DNA from 4 places in the Comamonas serinivorans genome. Region 1 is predicted to be linked to each of the others. Evidence: riboswitches for the same ligand, from Rfam matches in the RefSeq annotation. Region 1 holds a riboswitch; each other region holds the start of a gene.

The links. A riboswitch is a leader RNA that binds a small molecule or an ion and turns the genes downstream of it on or off. The one in region 1 is predicted to bind cobalamin.
Region 2: another riboswitch for cobalamin. It lies ahead of cobW (cobalamin biosynthesis protein CobW); the one in region 1 lies ahead of CCO03_RS10940 (ribonucleoside-diphosphate reductase subunit alpha).
Region 3: another riboswitch for cobalamin. It lies ahead of CCO03_RS19270 (TonB-dependent receptor); the one in region 1 lies ahead of CCO03_RS10940 (ribonucleoside-diphosphate reductase subunit alpha).
Region 4: another riboswitch for cobalamin. It lies ahead of CCO03_RS16045 (TonB-dependent receptor); the one in region 1 lies ahead of CCO03_RS10940 (ribonucleoside-diphosphate reductase subunit alpha).

Annotation. Positions count from the first base shown of each region.
Region 1 covers NZ_CP021455.1:2,573,664-2,578,133, forward strand. Annotated here, with positions in the region: gene CCO03_RS10940 (ribonucleoside-diphosphate reductase subunit alpha) at 1-2,841, opposite strand, end outside; cobalamin riboswitch at 3,242-3,495, opposite strand; gene CCO03_RS10945 (TFIIB-type zinc ribbon-containing protein) at 3,692-4,470, shown strand, end outside.
Region 2 covers NZ_CP021455.1:1,244,489-1,248,958, reverse strand. Annotated here, with positions in the region: gene cobN (cobaltochelatase subunit CobN) at 1-879, opposite strand, end outside; gene cobW (cobalamin biosynthesis protein CobW) at 881-1,921, opposite strand; cobalamin riboswitch at 2,224-2,538, opposite strand; gene CCO03_RS05290 (GntR family transcriptional regulator) at 3,026-3,703, opposite strand; gene CCO03_RS05285 (Bug family tripartite tricarboxylate transporter substrate binding protein) at 3,832-4,470, shown strand, end outside.
Region 3 covers NZ_CP021455.1:4,498,759-4,503,228, forward strand. Annotated here, with positions in the region: gene recA (recombinase RecA) at 1-183, shown strand, start outside; gene recX (recombination regulator RecX) at 496-948, shown strand; cobalamin riboswitch at 1,396-1,672, shown strand; gene CCO03_RS19270 (TonB-dependent receptor) at 1,803-4,070, shown strand; gene CCO03_RS19275 (ABC transporter substrate-binding protein) at 4,172-4,470, shown strand, end outside.
Region 4 covers NZ_CP021455.1:3,763,241-3,767,710, reverse strand. Annotated here, with positions in the region: gene CCO03_RS16050 (ABC transporter substrate-binding protein) at 1-514, opposite strand, end outside; gene CCO03_RS16045 (TonB-dependent receptor) at 674-2,800, opposite strand; cobalamin riboswitch at 2,927-3,182, opposite strand; gene CCO03_RS16040 (ATP-dependent DNA helicase) at 3,410-4,470, opposite strand, start outside.

The DNA of each region.
Region 1 (4,470 bases):
GCCGGCGCTCGCCGGCGTGGCGCCGCTTTGCACGGCATTCAGGCTGCTGCGGTTCACCGTGGATTTCTCGGCCTGCGTGGCGCTGGTGGTGCGCAGGTAGTACGTGGTCTTCAGTCCGCGCACCCAGGCCAGCTTGTAAACGGCATCGAGTTGCTTGCCTGACGCCCCTTGCAGGTAGAGGTTCAGGCTTTGTGCTTGGTCGATCCATTTCTGTCGGCGCGACGCGGCTTCCACCAGCCACTCCGGTCCCACTTCAAACGCCGTGGCATACAGCTGCTTGAGCCAGTCGGGCACGCGCGCGATGGCGCCCAGCTGGCCGTCGTAATGCTTGAGGTCCATGACCATGACGGCGTCCCACAGGCCCAGGCCCTTCAGCTCACGCACCAGGTGCTGGTTGATGACGGTGAACTCGCCCGAGAGGTTGGACTTGACCGAGAGGTTGCCAAAGCACGGCTCGATGGAGGCATCGACCCCCACGATGTTGGAGATGGTGGCCGTGGGCGCAATGGCCACGCAGTTGCTGTTGCGCATGCCGTGTCGGGCGATCTGCGCCCGCAGCGCGTCCCAGTCCAGGGTTTGGCTGCGGTCCACGTCCAATTCACCGGGCAATCGGGTATCGGCCAGACGGCCCAGCGTATCCAACGGCAACTGCCCCATGCTCCACAGCGACCCCTCGTAGCTTTCGTAGCGGCCGCGCTCCGCAGCCAGCTCGCTCGACGCGGCGTAGGCGAAGTAGCACACGGCTTCCATGCTGCGGTCGGCAAACTCAACCGCGCCCGCGCTGGCATAGGGCAGGCGCAGCTGATACAGGCAATCCTGAAAGCCCATGATGCCCAGGCCCACTGGGCGATGGCGCGCGTTCGAGGCGGCGGCCTGCGGCACGGCGTAGTAGTTGATGTCGATGACGTTGTCCAGCATGCGCATGGCGGTGCGCGCCGTGCGCTGCAGCTTGGCCAGGTCCAGCGTCAGGAAGGCGCCCGCATCTGCGGCCTGACTGTCACCCTGGGCCGATTCGACCAAAACCAGGTGGCGCGCCAAATTGATCGACCCCAGGTTGCACACGGCAATCTCGTCGTCGCTGGTGTTCAGCGTGATCTCGGTGCACAGGTTGCTCGAATGCACCACGCCCACGTGGGGCTGCGGCGAGCGCAGGTTGCACGGGTCCTTGAAGGTGATCCAGGGGTGGCCGGTCTCGAACAGCATCGAGAGCATCTTGCGCCACAGGTCCTGCGCCGGAATCCGCTTGAAGTGCGCGATCTCGCCGGTCTGCGTCCTGGCCTCTGCGGCTTCATACGCGGCGTTGAAAGCGTTGCCGTACAGGTCGTGCAGTTCGGGCACGTCCGAGGGCGAGAACAGCGTCCACTCGGCCTTGGCCAGCACGCGGCGCATGAACAGGTCGGGAATCCAGTTCGCCGTGTTCATGTCGTGCGTGCGGCGGCGGTCGTCGCCGGTGTTCTTGCGCAGCTCCAGGAACTCCTCAATGTCGAGGTGCCAGGTCTCCAGGTAAGCGCAGACGGCGCCCTTGCGCTTGCCGCCCTGGTTCACGGCCACGGCGGTGTCGTTCACCACCTTCAAGAAGGGCACCACGCCCTGCGATTCGCCGTTGGTGCCGTGGATGTGGGCGCCCAGGGCGCGCACGCGGCTCCAGTCGTTGCCCAGGCCGCCCGCGAACTTGGACAGCAGCGCGTTGTCGCGGATGGCGCCGTAGATGCCGCCCAGGTCGTCCGGCACCGAGGTCAGGTAGCACGACGAGAGCTGCGAGCGCGGCGTGCCGCTGTTGAACAGCGTCGGCGTGCTGCTCATGAAGTCGAAGGACGACAGCAGCTCGTAGAACTCGATGGCGCGCGCGTTGCGGTCGTCCTCGCGCAGGGCCAGGCCCATGGCCACGCGCATGAAGAACTGCTGCGGCATCTCGATGCGGCGCTTGGCGATGTGCAGGAAGTAGCGGTCGTACAGGGTCTGCAGGCCCAGGTAGTCGAACTGCTCGTCGCGCTCGGCCCGGAGCACGGCCGCCAGGCGCGGCAGGTCGAACCCGCGCAGCTCGGCGTTCAGCAGATCGGCCGCGATGCCACGTTCGATCAGCGCGGCGAAGTGGGTGGTATAGGCCGATTGCCGATCATGAGCCGGCACCGTTTCACCCCATACCTCACGAGCCACGCTGTCCAGCAGCAAGCGGGCCGACACCTGGCTGTAGCCCGGATCAAGCTCGATGCGCGTGCGCGCGGCCAGCAGCAGGGCCTTGTCCACCTCGGCCTCGGCCACGCCATCGTAGAGCGTGCGCTCGGCCTCCTGCATGACGGGCGCGGGCTGCACGTCGGCCCCCAGGCCCCCGCAGGCGGCCGCCACCCGCTGTGCCAGCGCAGCCAGGTCCAGCGGCACCAGGCTGCCGTCGGGCCGTCGCACCCGCAGGGTGGTGGCTGCTGCCGAGGCGCCCGTGCGGGCCGCCTCCAGCGTGGCCAGGGTCGCGCGCTCCTGGGCGCGGGCCTCGCGGTACAGCACGTAAGCACGTGCCACGTCGTGGTGGCCGGAGCGCATCAGGGCCAGCTCCACCTGATCCTGTACGTCCTCGATCAGCAAGCTGCCGCCTGTGGGCTTGAGCCGCTGCAAGGCGCGCAGCACGGTGTCGGTCAGGGCTTCCAGGTCGTCGCGCGTGCTGGCCGCGGTGACCACGCCGGCGCCCTTGACCGCCACAAAGGCCTTGCCCATGGCGACGGTGATCTTGGCGGGCTCGAAGGCGACGACATCGCCCGAGCGGCGCTTGAGCCGATAGGCCAGCCAGGCGGCGGGCTCGCAAGACAAGGTGGCAACGGCATCCGCCGCAGGAGACAAGGTTGCAGACATGGGCACTCTCGAAAGGCAGTGGGTGGCATGAAACGCGCAGGCGGCACGCCGTGGCCGTCCAGGCCGGACGGCCACCAGCCAGGCGAAGCCAAGCCGCCTGCGCGCAGGAGGGACGCGGACCAGCGAGCCAGGGCTACGCCGGGCCGTGGATCAAAAAGAGAGGGTCAGCGCCCGCGTTGCGGGGCGAAGGATGGGGGGCATGCCGACGCAGATGCCCAGGTCCTGGTGCACCACGCGTCAACGGGGTGCACAGGACGCGCCATGCAGTGCACGGCAATCGCAAAAGGGGAACTCAACAGACGCGCGGCAAACGCTGCCGGCCAACACCACACAGGCATGGCGTACTCCTTGTGCCGGCGACCCCGCCTGGCATGGAAGGTGAAACACTCGCCGCGCGCGATGCGCGGCGTCGCTGTTGGCCGGTATCCAGACTGGTGGGATCCATCGATCGGCCTTCCCAAGGCGCAGGGCTTTCCTGCTGACCTCAGTGGCCCATCCTGATCGACGGCTGCGTGCAGACGCAGCACCCACTTACTGTTGCGGGGGCAGTGCATTCGAGGGACGGCAGCTGTGCAGCCACCGTCACCGACCATGCTTCCCGTTTAACCCTGCTCCACGATGTGGAACAGCGGCACCAACGGCGCGATTCTATGTCACGCCCCCGGCAGCTCGCCCAAAATCCGCGCCGCGGCCGCGGGCAAATCGCCGTGCCAAGCACCCGCGCAAGCCGGCAACACCGGCCCGCGTCAGAGGGTCAAGCACGCAAACGCCCTGGCGTGAAAAATCTGCCACACCCGAGGGCGTCGAGCGACCAGCGATGACACCGCTTTGCGCAACAATCGTCGCTGCCATGTCCAGCCCACACCCCACGGAAACCGCGCTCACCTGCCCCAGCTGCAAGGCCCGCCAGTCGCCCGACGCGGCGCGCTGGCCGCGCCTGCATCCGCACGTGCTGACCAACGGCCTCAGCTGCCAGCTGTGCGAGCAATGCCTGGGCATGCTGGTGGACATCGCCGAATACTCGACCTGGGTGGCGCGGCAAAAGCCGCTGCACGCCTCGGCCGATCCCGAGACCGCCACCGCCCTGCCCGAGCTGACGGACGCGGCCGAGCGCGTGCAGAGCTGGCAGGCCCTGGCGCTGCCATCGGCCCTGCCCGTGGCCCTGACCACCGAGGGTGACGAGCCCGAACTGGGCGAATGGGCCGATTCGCTGCCGGCTCCGCTCAAGCCCCGCAGCGCCGGCCCGGCCGCGCCAGCAGGCGGGGCCGCGGGCACGGCCACCGGCGACAGCCTGCACGCCCTCGTCTGCCCCAGCTGCCAGCGGCTGATGCTGCGCTACCGCGTGACCGAGCCCGACATCGGCCTGGATTTCTGCTTCGCCTGCACCCTGGTCTGGCTCGACCACGGCGAGTGGGAGCTGCTGGCCCAGCAGGGCCTGCACCTGAAGATCACGCACATCAGCACCTCGTACTGGCAGCGCAGCCAGCAGCGCCAGCGCCTGCAGGCCCAGCGCGAGGCTCACCTGCGCGAGCTGCTCGGCGATGCGGCCTTCGACCAAGCCATGGCCTTTCAGCGCTGGCTGGCCCAGCAACCCGAGCGCGAGGCCATCCTGCGCTTTCTGCGCAGCGA
Region 2 (4,470 bases), 1.3 Mb from region 1:
GGCCTCGCCCAGCGCGGCAAACGCGGTGGTGTTGATGACGACCTGCGCGTCGTGTTCAGCGCACAGCGTTTGCAGCACCTGCAGGCAGGTGCTGTCCTTCAGCGACTCCAGCGCCAGCGGCAGCGGGTTCAGGCCGCGCGCCAGCAGCGCATCGGCCAGCGCATCGAAGGCCAGCGTGTTGCCCGCCAGCAGGTGCGCGCGGTAAAACACCAGCACGGCCACGGGGTTGCCCGGCTGCCAGCGGCTGGCTTTCAGCGCATTGACATCACCCAGTATGCCGGGGTTGCCGTTTTCCATCCAACGCAAAGGTACATATACTGCTACCGGTGGATACACCCGCGGTGGTGGTGGCGGCGGGCGAAGCGGTGAGCTGCCGGCCGGCGCCATGCCCTGCGCCAGCACCTGCAAAAACCCCACCGCATTGGCCACGCCGCCGGCGCGCAGGTACTGCCACAGCAGGCGCGCCTGAGCCACGGCCACGGTGCTGCGGGCCAGCAGGTCCGGGTCCTCCTGCTGATCCCCCGAGAACATGACCAGTTGCTGCCCGCGGTCGCGCGCCAGCTGGGTGATGCACTGCATGCCGTAGGTCCAGCTCGAGGCCGCGCCCAGGTGGTCGACCACGACCACGCGGGCCGACGCGAGCACCTCGTCCACGTACAGGTCCAGCGAGGCGTTCTGCCGCAGGTGCAGCAGGTTGACCAGCCGCAGGCCGGGAAAGTCCGGGTCCTGCGCCGCGAGGTGGGTGCGCGCGGCCGACAGCAGGGCCAGCGTGGTGTCGGCCGAGCTGAGGACGACGATCTCGGCCGGGGTCTGGTTCAGGCGCGTGACGATGGCCTCGTCCTCGACGAAGCGGCCCGGCTGGGTGCTCAGCAGGTGCATGTCAGGCCAGCGCGTGCTGCAGGCGCTGCGCGTCCAGGTCGCGGCCGATGAACACCAGGCGCGTGGTGCGCGCCTCGTCCTTGGCCCAGGCGCGGTCGAAGTAGTGGTCGATGCGCTTGCCCACGCCCTGCACCAGCAGCCGCATGGGCTTGCCGCGCACGGCGACGAAGCCCTTGACGCGCAGCACGTCGTGCGCCTTGACCACCTCGGCCAGGGCCGCCAGCAGGCGTTGCGGGTCCTGCTCGCCCAGGTCCAGGTCCAGCGAATCGAAGTCGTCGTGGTCGTGGTCCTCGTCGTGGTCGTGGTGGCTGTGGCGGCCTTCGATGCTGTCTTCGGCCGCCTTGCCCTGCCCCAGCACCACGCTGAGCGGCAGCGCGCCGCGCTCGGCGCGCACCAGCTTGACCTCGGGCGGCACCTCGGCCCGCACCAGCGCCTCGACCTCGGCCAGCGCGGCCTCGTCCACCAGGTCGACCTTGCTCACCACCACCAGGTCGGCGGCCGAGAGCTGGTCCTCGAACAGCTCGTGCAGGCTGGCGTCATGGTCCAGGTTGTCGTCGGCGCGGCGTTGCGCGTCCACCGCCACCGGGTCGGCCGCAAACTGGCCGGCCGCCGTGGCCGGCGCGTCGACCACGGTCACCACGCCATCGACCGTGAACACGTTGGCGATCTCGGGCCAGCGGAAGGCCTGCACCAGCGGCTTGGGCAAGGCCAGGCCGCTGGTTTCGATCAGCAGCACGTCGATGTCGTCGCGGCGCTCGGCCAGCTGCTTCATGACGGGGAAGAACTCTTCCTGCACCGTGCAGCACATGCAGCCGTTGGCCAGCTCGTACAGCTGGCCAACCTGCTCGGTGCCACCGTCTTCGGCGCATTCGAGCGCGCAGCTGCGCAGGATGTCGCCGTCGATGCCGAGTTCACCGAACTCGTTGACGATGACCGCGATGCGCAGGCCCTGGGCGTTGCTCAGGATATGGCGCAACAGCGTGGTCTTGCCACTGCCCAGGAAGCCGGTGACGATGGTGGCGGGAATCTTTTTGGCGTGCATGTGAAAAGCCCATGGGAGCCGCCACGCAACGGCGCGTCGCGCGGCAGGCGGTCAACGAAAAGGGATCAGGACAAGGGGGGACGCGGACCCGCGCCGGACCGCACGGGGTCCCGTGCAGGAACGCGCGCAAGAGCGGGGACGCGGGCGGAGCGCGCCGGCGCCGCCCACGCACCACCCCAGGCCGGGGTTCGAGGCGGGGCGCGCCTGGCCACAGGCGCGCGATTCACGACAGACATGCCAACCATCCAGTCCCGGCTACCCCGCCGGGTTCAAGAGCGGAAATGGCTGCGGCGCACGGGCCGCAGCTGCGAATCGGGGTGGCCGGTCTCCGGACTGATGGCATGAAGTGGCGCCAGCCACGCGTGATGCTCGCCTTCCCACGGTCCGGCGGCGCCCTGCTAGACACCGCCCAAACCCCAGTGGCTGGGTCGCCTGACCCGGAGCCTCACCAACCAATCACCGTTGCGGGGGCAGTGCAGGATTGTGTCGCTCAGCGGCAGTATCAACCAGTTCCCGTTGAATATCCAACGGCAACCCAGTCATACTGCCTGCGGCGCAGAATCACCTGCTTCCCATTTCAGCCTGCTGCTGCAGGCACCAACACCGAGCGCCAGGCCAAACCCGGCGCCCGAAAATTATAGACAGCGCCGGACTGGGCCCCGGGCCAGCGCAGTCCCGTTCAACCCGAACAGGGTCGTGGCTCACCGGCGATGCGGGTCGCTGACACGAGTGAGGTCCACGCGACGCGGCGCCGGCCACGGGCGGTCAGCCTCGGACACGGCCAGCCGCCACGCGAACCGCGTCGCGGACGGCCACCCGGAACCGGCCAAGCGCGATGGTGCCGCCAAAGACCGTCAGCGGCGGCCGGCTTGCGTCGGCACCGCACTGGCCTGTGGGATGCGCAAGGCAAGACACCGCGGCCTGCGCTGGCCTGGCTGGCCGCGTTCGTGACGCGCCGTTCGTGACGTGCGGTTCGCGGTCCAGGCTCGCGGAGCCGCCCCCACGCCCCTCTGCCTGCCGCCGTTGGTGAGCGCAAGGCCAGTCACCGCGCAACGCAAACGCCGAAGCCGTGGAACCGCGCCCCTTCTGCCCGGCCGTGGCCGCTCAGCCGCCGGTGGCGTCGCGCAAGCGCTGGGTCTGCAGGTAAGCATCCTGCGAGGGGCGCAGGTGCGCGCGGCACAGGGCCTGCAGGGTCGGGCTGTCGTTGCGGCGCAGGGCCTCGATCATCTGCCAGTGCTCGTCGCGCGCCTTGCTGCGGTACTCGGCCGACACCAGGCCGGCAAACCGGATGGCGTAAGTCTGCCGCGCGTACTCCTCGATCGCGCGGGCCAGCGTGCGGTTGCCGGCCAGCGTGAACAGGGTCTTGTGGAACGCCAGGTTGACCACGAACACCTCGCGCGCGTGGCCCTGGGCGACGGCCTCATCGTGCCGGTGCTGGATGGCAACCAGCTCGTCCAGGGCCTGCGGCGCCAGCGGCAGGGCGATCTGCCGCGCCGCCTCAACCTCGAGCAGGCTGCGCAGGTCGTACAGCTCCTCCACCTCTTGCGTGCTGAAGCTGCGCACGAAGGCACCCACGTTGCGCCGGCGCTCGACCAGGCCCATGCGGTCGAGCGAGGCCAGCGCCTCGCGCACCACGTGGCGCTTGGCCTCGAAGCGGGCCATCAGCTCGTCCTCGACCAGCCGCTCGCGCGGGTGCAGCCGGCCGAACACGATGTCTTCCTCAAGCTGCGTCACCAGGCCGGCGGCCGAGCACGGCGGTGCGGTTTCAGGGCGGCGGGTCATGGCAGAAACATCCATCACGCAATTGTCGATGAGGTGGCGGGCTCGGGATAACCCGATGTCTATGGCCAATGAGATTATCAATAATATCGTTGAAAACAAACCCCACAAGCCTTATCCCAGGAGACACGATGCGCAACCTGCTTGCGACGGCGATCGGCATCGCCACCATGACCACCGCGCTGGCCGCGGACTACCCCAGCCGCCCCGTGACCGTGCTGATCGGCTTTCCGCCCGGCACGTCGACCGACGCGGTGGCCCGCATCATTGGCGAAGACCTGAGCAAGAAGTGGGGCCAGCCCGTGGTCATCGACAACAAGCCCGGCGTGGGCGGCAGCATGGCCGTGGCTCAGCTCAAGCGCGCCAAGCCCGACGGCTACACCTTGGCGCTGTCGGCCACGGCGCCGCTGAACATCAACCCGCACGTGAACAAGCAGCTGAACTACGACCCCCTCAAGGATTTCGAGTTCGTCACCCAGACCACCTGGCTGCCCTACCTGCTGGTGGCCAACCCCAAGCACGGCTTCAAGAACTTTGACGACCTGCGCAAGTTCGCCGCCAGCAAGCCCGACGCCCTGACCTACAGCACCATCGGCGTGGGCACCACCAGCCACCTGCTGGTCGAGATCCTGCAGGGCAAGACCGGGCTGAAGTTCCGCCACATCCCCTACCAGGGCAGCGCGCAGTCGCAGGCCGACGTGATCGGCGGCAACGTGGACATGACCTTCGACACCGTGGTGTCGACCATGCCGCACGTCAAGGACGGCAAA
Region 3 (4,470 bases), 1.9 Mb from region 1:
GGCGCCTGGTACGCCTACAACGGCGAAAAAATCGGCCAGGGCCGCGACAACGCGCGCGAATTCCTGCGCGAGAACCCGGACCTGGCCATCGAGATCGAGAACAAGGTGCGCGAGTCCCTGGGCATCGCCCTGCTCCCCACCGATGGCGTGGCCGCCCCGGTGAGCAGCGACGACGAGGTGTGACCCTTGGGCGGCCGCGGCCGCTGGCGATGCGCGCTGCTCGGGCCACGGCTGGGCTGCGTCTGCCGCCCATGGCGGCGCGCGCTGCGTGGTGGCGATGGCGCGGCGCATCTCGCCTGGGGCCGGTGTCAGGCGACGCCCTGGCGAGGCCGGCCGGCCGCCCATCCGACGACGGCGCGGCCAGGCTGATGGCCCAACGCTCGACGGCTTCAGGCCTGATGCCCGTCACCCACCTGATCCCTCCCCACAGCGGCTGGTGCCGTTGGTCCCTCCGACCCACCATGCCCTGATCCAGGCCTTCCGTTCCACGCTCCGATGTCCCCTGCCGCCACGCCCCTCAGCCTCAAAGGCCGCGCCTTGCGCCTGCTCAGCCTGCGCGAGCACTCACGGGCTGAGCTGGCGCAGAAGCTGGCGCGCCACGTGCAAGAAGGTGACGACCTGCAGGCCGTGCTGGACTGGCTGGTGGCCCGGGATTTTCTGAGCGACCAACGGGCGGCCGAGGCACTGGTCCACCGCAAGGCGCCGCGCTACGGCAGTGCGCGCGTGCAGCAGCTCATGCGCCAGCAAGGCGTGCCCGCCGACCTGATCGCGGCCAGCATGGCCGAGCTGCAGGGCAGCGAGCTGGCGCGGGCGCGCGATGTCTGGCAGCGCAAGTTCGGCGAGCGGCCCGATTCGCCCCAGGCCCGCGCCAAGCAGATGCGCTTCATGGTCAGCCGAGGCTTCAGCCCGCAGCTGCTCGATCGCCTCTGGCGCGACGACGAGGCGTGATGCGGGCCTCCGCTGCGCATCTGGTGGCCGGCCACCTGCGGCAGCGTGACATCGCGGATGCATGCCATGGGGTATGAAGGCATTGCCGTTTTGCTGAAAACGGCGATGGATGGATACTGCATCAAGGTCGCGTGATTCAGCGGCACGCAGCGCCCGCGCGCTTGAAGCGGTTGCCCGTCACCGCCAGCGAGCCCAGCGACATCGTTCGACTCGCATTCAAACCACCGTCGGGCAGGACGTGCGCACCGGCCGTGTCCAGCGCACGGGGGTCGCGATGTGGCCGTCGCGGTGTGGCGGCCACGCCCTGCCGCCCTGCGCCAGCGCAGGCCCCCAAGGCCCAGGGCGAGTCGCGGCACAGGGCCGCAGGCCGCGCCGTGGTGGCTCGCGCCACGGCGCTTCCCCCATAATCTCGCGCTGCGAACACGCGGCCGCTGCAAGGCGACCCGCGGTTCGCGTCGATGAGAAGGTGCCTGAACGGGCTGGCCACACGGCCGCGCCCCGCAGGTTAAACGGGAAGCTGGTGCGCGACGGGAACACCTATCGCAAGGCCAGCGCTGCCCCCGCAACGGTAAGCGACACATCCGGTCCGCAGATCGCTGGCTCCGCCAGTCGATGGTCACTGCGCCCTCTGAGGCGTGGGAAGGCGCGGGACCTGGCTGCGCATGGCCCCTGGCCGATGCCAGCTGTCGCAAGCCCGGATACCGGCCTGCTCCCATCGCTTCGGATGCCGCGGGAAGGCGCATGTCCGGGCAGGCGGCAGGCCGGGTCTTGCCCTGCTCCAGACGGCGCGCGTGACCGCGGCGTGTGCCCTGATCCAACGCTTCGCGGGAGAGCGAAGCGCCTCTGGAACGACCATGCGGACCTGCTTCCCCTTCGACCTGCCCTGGCTGGCCAGCCACCCCGCGCGCCTTGCGCCTGCCCAGCCGCTGCCCCGTGCCCATCAGCCCCTGCGCCAGACCACCCGGCTCTGCGCCTTGGCCTGTGTCGCCTGGGCCTCTGCGGCCTGGGCCCAGGCCCCTGACGCCACCCCGCCCGCGAGCGACGCGCTGGAGCCCATGTTCGTGACGGCCACGGCACGGCCCGAGGAGCGGGCACGCATCGCGGCCACCACCCAGACCATCGCCCGCGAGGACATCGAGCGCTCGTCGGCCAAATCCCTCACCGACCTGCTGGCCGAGCACGCGGTGGGCTTCCTCAGCGAATGGACGGCGGCGCAGACCTCGCTGAACCTGCGCGGCGCCACCACCGATGGCCAGGGGCGCGACTACCGCGGCCAGGTGCTGGTGCTGCTCAATGGCCGCCGCGCCGGCACGGCCAACCTCTCCAAGCTCAGCCTGTCGGATGTGGAGCGCATCGAGATCGTGCGCGGGCCGGCGTCGGTGGTCTACGGCAGCCAGAACATGGGCGGCGTCATCAACATCATCCTGCGCAACGGCGCCAGTGGCGGCCGCAACCGCGTACAGGCCGTGGGAGGCGGATGGGGGCTGTGGCGCACCGAAGCCCAGCTCAGCGGCGCCACCGACCGCTGGGACTGGTACCTGGGCGCCAACGCCGGCGGCCGCGGCGACTACCAGTCGGGCAGCGGCGGTGGCAGCCTGCCCAACACCAGCTGGAAACGGCGCGGCGCCACGGGTGCCCTGGGCTGGCAGCTGAACAACCTGCACCGGCTGGCACTGCAGCTGCGCACCGACGGCATCTACAACGCCGGCTTCCGCGGCTCGGGCGCCAACGCCTACAGCCGCGACAACCGCGACAACCAGTCGGCCGACCTGACCTGGCACGGCGCCCTGCCCGGCGAGCGCGTCAGCTGGCTGGCCCACCTGTACAGCTTCCGCGATGTCGACGAGTTCAACTGGGCCTCGCCGGTCATCCGCTCCGGCACCAGCGCCGTGCCCGGCACGGCCAGCGACGACAACCGCCGCGTGCTCGAAGGCACGGGCCTGCGCCTGCAGCCGCGGATTCGCCTGAGCGCCAGCAACGACCTGCTGGTGGGGTTCGACTACGAGAAAAACCGCCTGCGCTCCGACCGCGTGCGCGTGGCCATGCCCGGTGGCCCCACCGGCCAGGTTGCGCCCTACGACAACAACCAGACCGAACACACCAAGGCGCTCTACTTCGAAGACGCGCAGACGCTGTGGAGCGACCGCGTCACGGTGCGCGCCGGCGTGCGCAAGACCTGGGGCGCGACGCGCTTCGACCAGACCCCCAACGTGCCGCTGGCCGTCACCACCACGCGCGACTACGACCAGCTCACCTGGTCCACCGGCGCCACCTGGAAGGTGGACGACGCCCTCAACCTGCGCGTGGGCGCGGCCACAGGCTTCCGGGCGCCCACGGCCAGCGAGCTGTCGGCCGACTTCACCGCCGTGGGCGGCGGGCGCATTTTCGGCAACCCCCAGCTCAAGCCCGAGTCCAGCCGCCAGTTCGAGGTCGGTGGCAGCTACCGCCAGCCGGGCTGGAAGGTCGATGCGGCGCTGTTCCAGAACACGATCGCGAACCGCATCACCACCGTCTCGCGCGGCGCCGCCACCAACACCTCGGACTACGCCAACAACGCCGCCGACATCGTCGCGCGCGGGCTGGAGCTGGGCGTCAGCGCCGACGTGGGCCAGTTGCTGGGCTCGCGCCTGGGCGGCCACACGCTGACGGTGTTCGGCAATGGCTACTACCACTTCACCATGAAGGACAAGGGCGCGGCGGCCACGGCCAACACCCGCCGCGTGCAGCGCATGCACCAGTACGAAGCGGCGGCCGGCCTGCGCCTGGCCCACGGCACCGACCGCCACGCGGGCGACTGGAGCATGCAGCTCACGGCCTTGCTGCGCGGGCCGATGTGGTACGACACCGAGGAAAACTTGCTGGTGCCCCAGGGCGAGCCCAGCAGCACCTGGATCCACCGCAAGGGCGCGTTCACGGTCTGGAACTTCCGCGGCGACTACCGCGTGAGCCCGCGCGTGAAGGTGTTCGCGGGGGTGAACAACCTGTTCAACCTCAACCGCCACCCCATCTTCATCGCGCGCGACGTGCAGCCCTGCATCGCCAACCCGGCGTTCCAGAACGGCGGCTGCGGCACCTCCATGCCCGGCCGCGAATGGCAGGTGGGCCTGCAGGCCGAGTTCTGATGGCCAGCGCGTGGGGCAGGCGGCCCAATCTCGGCACAACAAGAAGCAGTATCACGCCACTGCCGTTTCATATAAAACGGCAACAGCCCGATACCCCTTTCATGGTGCATTTGCCTGACCGCGCCGCGCGGATCCGCAGGCAGGCCAACCCACCCGGGGCCGTGCACCGGCGCACCCTGGTGTCGGCGCTGGCGGCGTGGGGCCTGGGCACGCAGGCGGCTGCCGCGCCTTCGCGCGCGTTCCAGCCCGTGTCCGCCGCGCCTGCTGCGCCTGGCCTGCTGCTGCGCGATGCCCTGGGGCGCGAGGTGCGCCTGCCCGCCCCGGCGCAACGCATCGTCACCATCTTTTCGTCGAACACCGAACTGGTCAGCGCGCTGGGGCTGGCCGGCCGCATCGTCGG
Region 4 (4,470 bases), 1.2 Mb from region 1:
TGCCGTAGCGGCCCGAGGTGGTGGGCAGCTTGTCGCCGCTGTCGTACACGAAGACGCGCGGCCGGTGCGTGACGCCGGCCATCTCGCGGCGCAGGGTCGCCAGGCCTTGTGCCAGCACGGCCACCTGCTGGTCGGCCTGTGCCGAGGAGCGGAAGATGGCGCCGATGTGGCGCATGTCGTCGAAGGCGTCTTCCAGCCGCACCTCGCTGCGTGCGGCCACGTGGATGCAGGACTCGGTCAGCACGTACGACGCGATGCCGTGGCGGGCCAGCAGCTCGGGCGTCACCCCACCTTGGCGAAAGCCGTAGCTCCAGCCGCCAAAGACGAAGTCGGTGCCGGCGTTCACCAGCGTTTCGAGGTTCATGCCCTGGGTGGACAGCTTGGGCAGGCGCGCCAGCGCCGGCGCGAACTCGGGCGCAATCTCCTTGCCATCGGGGATGCCGGCGTAGCCCACCAGCCGGTCGGCCAGCCCCAGGAACAGGAACATCTCGGTGATGCCCACGTCGTAGGTCACGGCACGCTTGGGCTCCTTGGGGTATGCGGTGGGTACGCCGCACACATTGACGGTGACGCCAGGTACTGCGTTTGGGTGAGCTGGCGCTGGCGCGCTGCGCGGGCCACACGCGCCGAGTGCCAGCGCCAGGAGGAGGGCAAGGGCGGTGACGCGCATGCCTCAGAAGCGCAGTTGCGCGTTGAGCTCGACTTGGCGGCCGCGGCCCAGCAGCCACTGGCTGCCGTACGACGACTGGGCGTACAGGCGATTCGCCAGGTTGCGCCCGACCAGGTTGAAGCTGACCTGGCGGTTCATGCGCCAGCTGACCACGGCATCGGCCACCACGTACGACGGCAGGTAGGTGGTGTTGGCGTTGCTGCTGTAGCGCTTGCCCACGTGGCGCAGGCCCAGCGAGGCGCGCCAGTCGCCCACGGTGTAGTGCGCCCACACGTTGGCGGTGACGCGCGGCACGTTGGCCGGGCGGTTGCCCGAGCGGTCGATGCCGGTGGCGCCTTCCCGCAGCTCGTCGAACTGGGCGTCGACCCAGCCCAGGTTGCCCTCGAAGCGCCAGGCCCGACTGGCCTGCAGCGCGCCCGACAGTTCGATGCCGCGCGAGGACTGGCTGCCGCCCTGGATGGACACCGTGGGTTGCAGCGGATCGCGCGTGATGATGTCGTCCTTGCGGATGTCGTACACGGCCAGCGCCCACTCACCACGCGGGTCGGGCAGCTGCTGCTTGATGCCCAGCTCGACCTGGCGGCCACGGCTCAGCGTGAAGCCGCTTTGCGACGCGGCCAGCGACAACAGGCTGGTCACGGGGTCGTGGCCGGTGCTGACCTGGGCGTACACGTTGGTGCGGTCGTTCAGCGTGTGCGTCAGGCCCAGGCGCCACGAGGTGCCGGCCAGCTTCTTGGCCAGCGTGGCCTGCGACACCACGTCGCGGCGGTCGAAGTCGTACCAGTCGCGGCGCAGGCCGGCCATGAGCAGCCACTGGTCGTGGAGCTGCCAGGCGTCTTCCAGGTAGAGGGCGTTCTGGCGGATGGCGTTGGAGAGCTTGAGCGCGTAGGGATCGGGGCTGTCCCACACGCCATGCTGCGGGTTCAGGGCATCGACCACCGATGAGCCCGTGTAGGGCGAGCTGTTCAAGGCCTTGAAACGCGAGCGCGACAGGTCCCAGCCCGCGGCGAGCTTGTGTTGGCCCGCTTCGGCCAACAAGGCCAGCCGGTTGCCGCTCTGCGTCAGGTCGTGGCCGATCTCCAGGTAGTCGGAGCGCGCCACCGTCTGCTGGGCCGGGTTGTAGCCGTAGGCCTCGATGTTTTTCCAGTGGCGGTCCGAGCTGAAGTGGTAGCTCTCGTTCCGGAGCGTGAGGCCGGGACGGACCTGCCACTCGCCCTTGAACTTGACGCGGCGGTCCAGGTAGCGGATGTCGCTGTCGCGCACGTTGTAGTTCTGGTGGCGCAGCGCGCGGGCCACGCGCCCATCCACGGTGGGCGTGCCGAAGTAGCGCTCGGGCTGGGTGTCGCTGAAGTCGGCCGTGAGGTCAAAGCGCAGCGTGTCGCTGGCCTGCCAGCGCAGGGCGTTCATGAGCTTGGCGTTGGTGCTGCGGCCCAGTGGGCGCTCGCCATCGGTGCGCTCGCCATAGGCGTCGATGCGGTAGCTCAGGCCAGGTGCCAGCGCACCGGTGGTGCCCAGGCCGGCGCGGGCGGTGCCATGCTGGCCGCCGCCCAGCAGCATCTCGGTCTGCCGGTCTGCGCTGGGGGTCTTGCGGATGGCGTTGACCGTGGCGCCCATCGTGCCGCTGCCAAACATCAGCGAGCCGGGGCCGCGCAAGACCTCGAAACGCTCGTAGCCCCAGGCGGCATTGGGGTAGGTGATGGTGCCGGCGGCCACGGGCAGGCTCAGCCCGTCCTCGGCCACGCCCACCGAGTTGACGCCGCTGAAGCCGCGGCTGGAAAACGCCATGCCGCCGTTGCCGGGCGAGGCGGTGCTGGTCAGGCCCACGGTGCGCGTGACGGCATCGGCCACGCCGAAGTCGGCGCGTTCTTCGGCCTGCCGGGCGGTGATGGCGCTGAGGCTGGCGGGCAGGTCTTGCGTTGTCACGGGCAAGTGGGTGCCCGAGGTGGCAGGCGTCTGCAGCGCCGAGGGCACGGCGTCGGCCGTCACCTGCACACTGGGCAGCGTGTCCTGCGCGGTGGCGAGCAGGGGGCAGCACAGCATCCAGGATGCGAGCAGAGGGCTTGGGCGCAGCGCATGGGCTGGGCGCAACACGGGACGAACGGCGCGAGCGGCCGGAGTGGCTTGGGTCATGTCAAAGGTCTCATTCCACCTGATGTGACACGGCAAGCCAGAGCGTGCGGCGCTGAGTGGCCACAGGCTCAGACGCCGTCCACACCCCGCAGACAGTCATGAGGTCATGCGCCCCCGAAGGAGCGCATGGCGAACCACGAACAGGCCGGTCTCCGGGCTCACAGCATCGACCCTGAGGTCGAGGTGCACACCCACCTTCCCAAGCGTCTGGGCCACGTGGAGACCGTGGCCAGACTGAACTCAGTGGTTGCGCTTCGCCAGAGGGCGAAGCGCGGGGCGTGCTGTCTGTCTACCGTTGCGGGGGCAGCCAAGGCTTGCGGGGTTGACCCGACCTTGTTCCCGTTTCACTCGCGAAGCGAGCACCTGTGCATGGGCTGAAATCAGCGCGGCGGAGTGTAGCCCACGCGGCGCGGGACGAGGCCGCGCACGCGACGCGAAAATGGCGTGCCCGGTGACAACCAGGATAGGTATGCACCCATGGCCTTTTGTTAAATATCGGTAGCAGGACTGTACTGCCTTCAAGTCGCCATGAAGACCATGAAGGATGCGTCGCCGTTCGCCGTTCGCCGTTCGCCGGCGTGCGGGCCGGCGCCCCGCCGCACCGGGCGTTCACGCGTGGCGCGCCGCCTCAGCGTGGCTCGCTGAGGGCGAGGGGGCCGGCGCCGACCCGGACACCGGCGCGGTAGCCGCAGAAGCCGCCTGCAGCCGCCACCAGCGCGGCAGCAGGGCTTGCACGTGGGGCCGGCCGTAGCGGTCGTCGATGAGGTGGATGGTGCCGCGGTCGTCCTCGCTGCGGATCACGCGGCCCGCCGCCTGCACCACCTTGCGCAGGCCGGGGTAGAGGTAGGTGTAGTCGTCGCCCTGGCGTGCGCCGAAGCGCTGGGCCAGCACGCGCCGCATCGCGTCGTTGACGGGCCCCAGCTGCGGCAAGCCCAGCGTGGCCACGAAGGCCCCGATGAGCCGGCGGCCGGGCAGGTCCACCCCTTCGGCAAACACGCCGCCCAGCACCACCAGGCCGACGACGCGGCTGGTCTCGGTGAAGCCGGCCAGGAAGGCCTCGCGGCCGGCTGCGTCCATGGCCGGGGTCTGCAGGCACAGCGGCAGCGCGGGGTGGCGCTCGCGCAGGCGTTCGGCCACGCGCTGCAGGTAGTCGAAGCTGCTGAAAAAGCACAGGTAGTTGCCCGGTGCACGGGCGTGCTGCTGCGCCACGAGGTCGGCGATGGGGGTGAGCGATTGCGCGCGATCGGCCCAGCGCGTCGAGACCTCGCGCACCACGTGCACCTGCAGCTGGTCGGCCGCGAAGGGCGTGTCGATGTCGACCTGCGCCGTGGTCGGCGGCAGGCCCAGCAGGTCGCGGTAGAAGGCCGGCGGGTTCAGCGTGCCCGAGAACAGCACCGTGGCTTGCGCGCTGGCGTGCCGGGGCGCCAGGTGCGGCGCGGGGATGACGTTGCGGATGCCGAGCACGGCGCTGGCGCGGGCGTGCGGCCGATCGGTAGCGCGCGCGGGCAGGCGGGCGATGTCGAACAGCGCGTGGGGGCCGAACTGCTCGGCAAGCTGCAGCAGCTGCAGGGCCTCGAAATGCAGGGCCAGCAGGTCCTCGCCCAGCGCCTGAAGGCCTGCATCCTGGGCCTGGCCAACGGCCTGGGTGACGCGCTGCAGCGCCGTCAGCA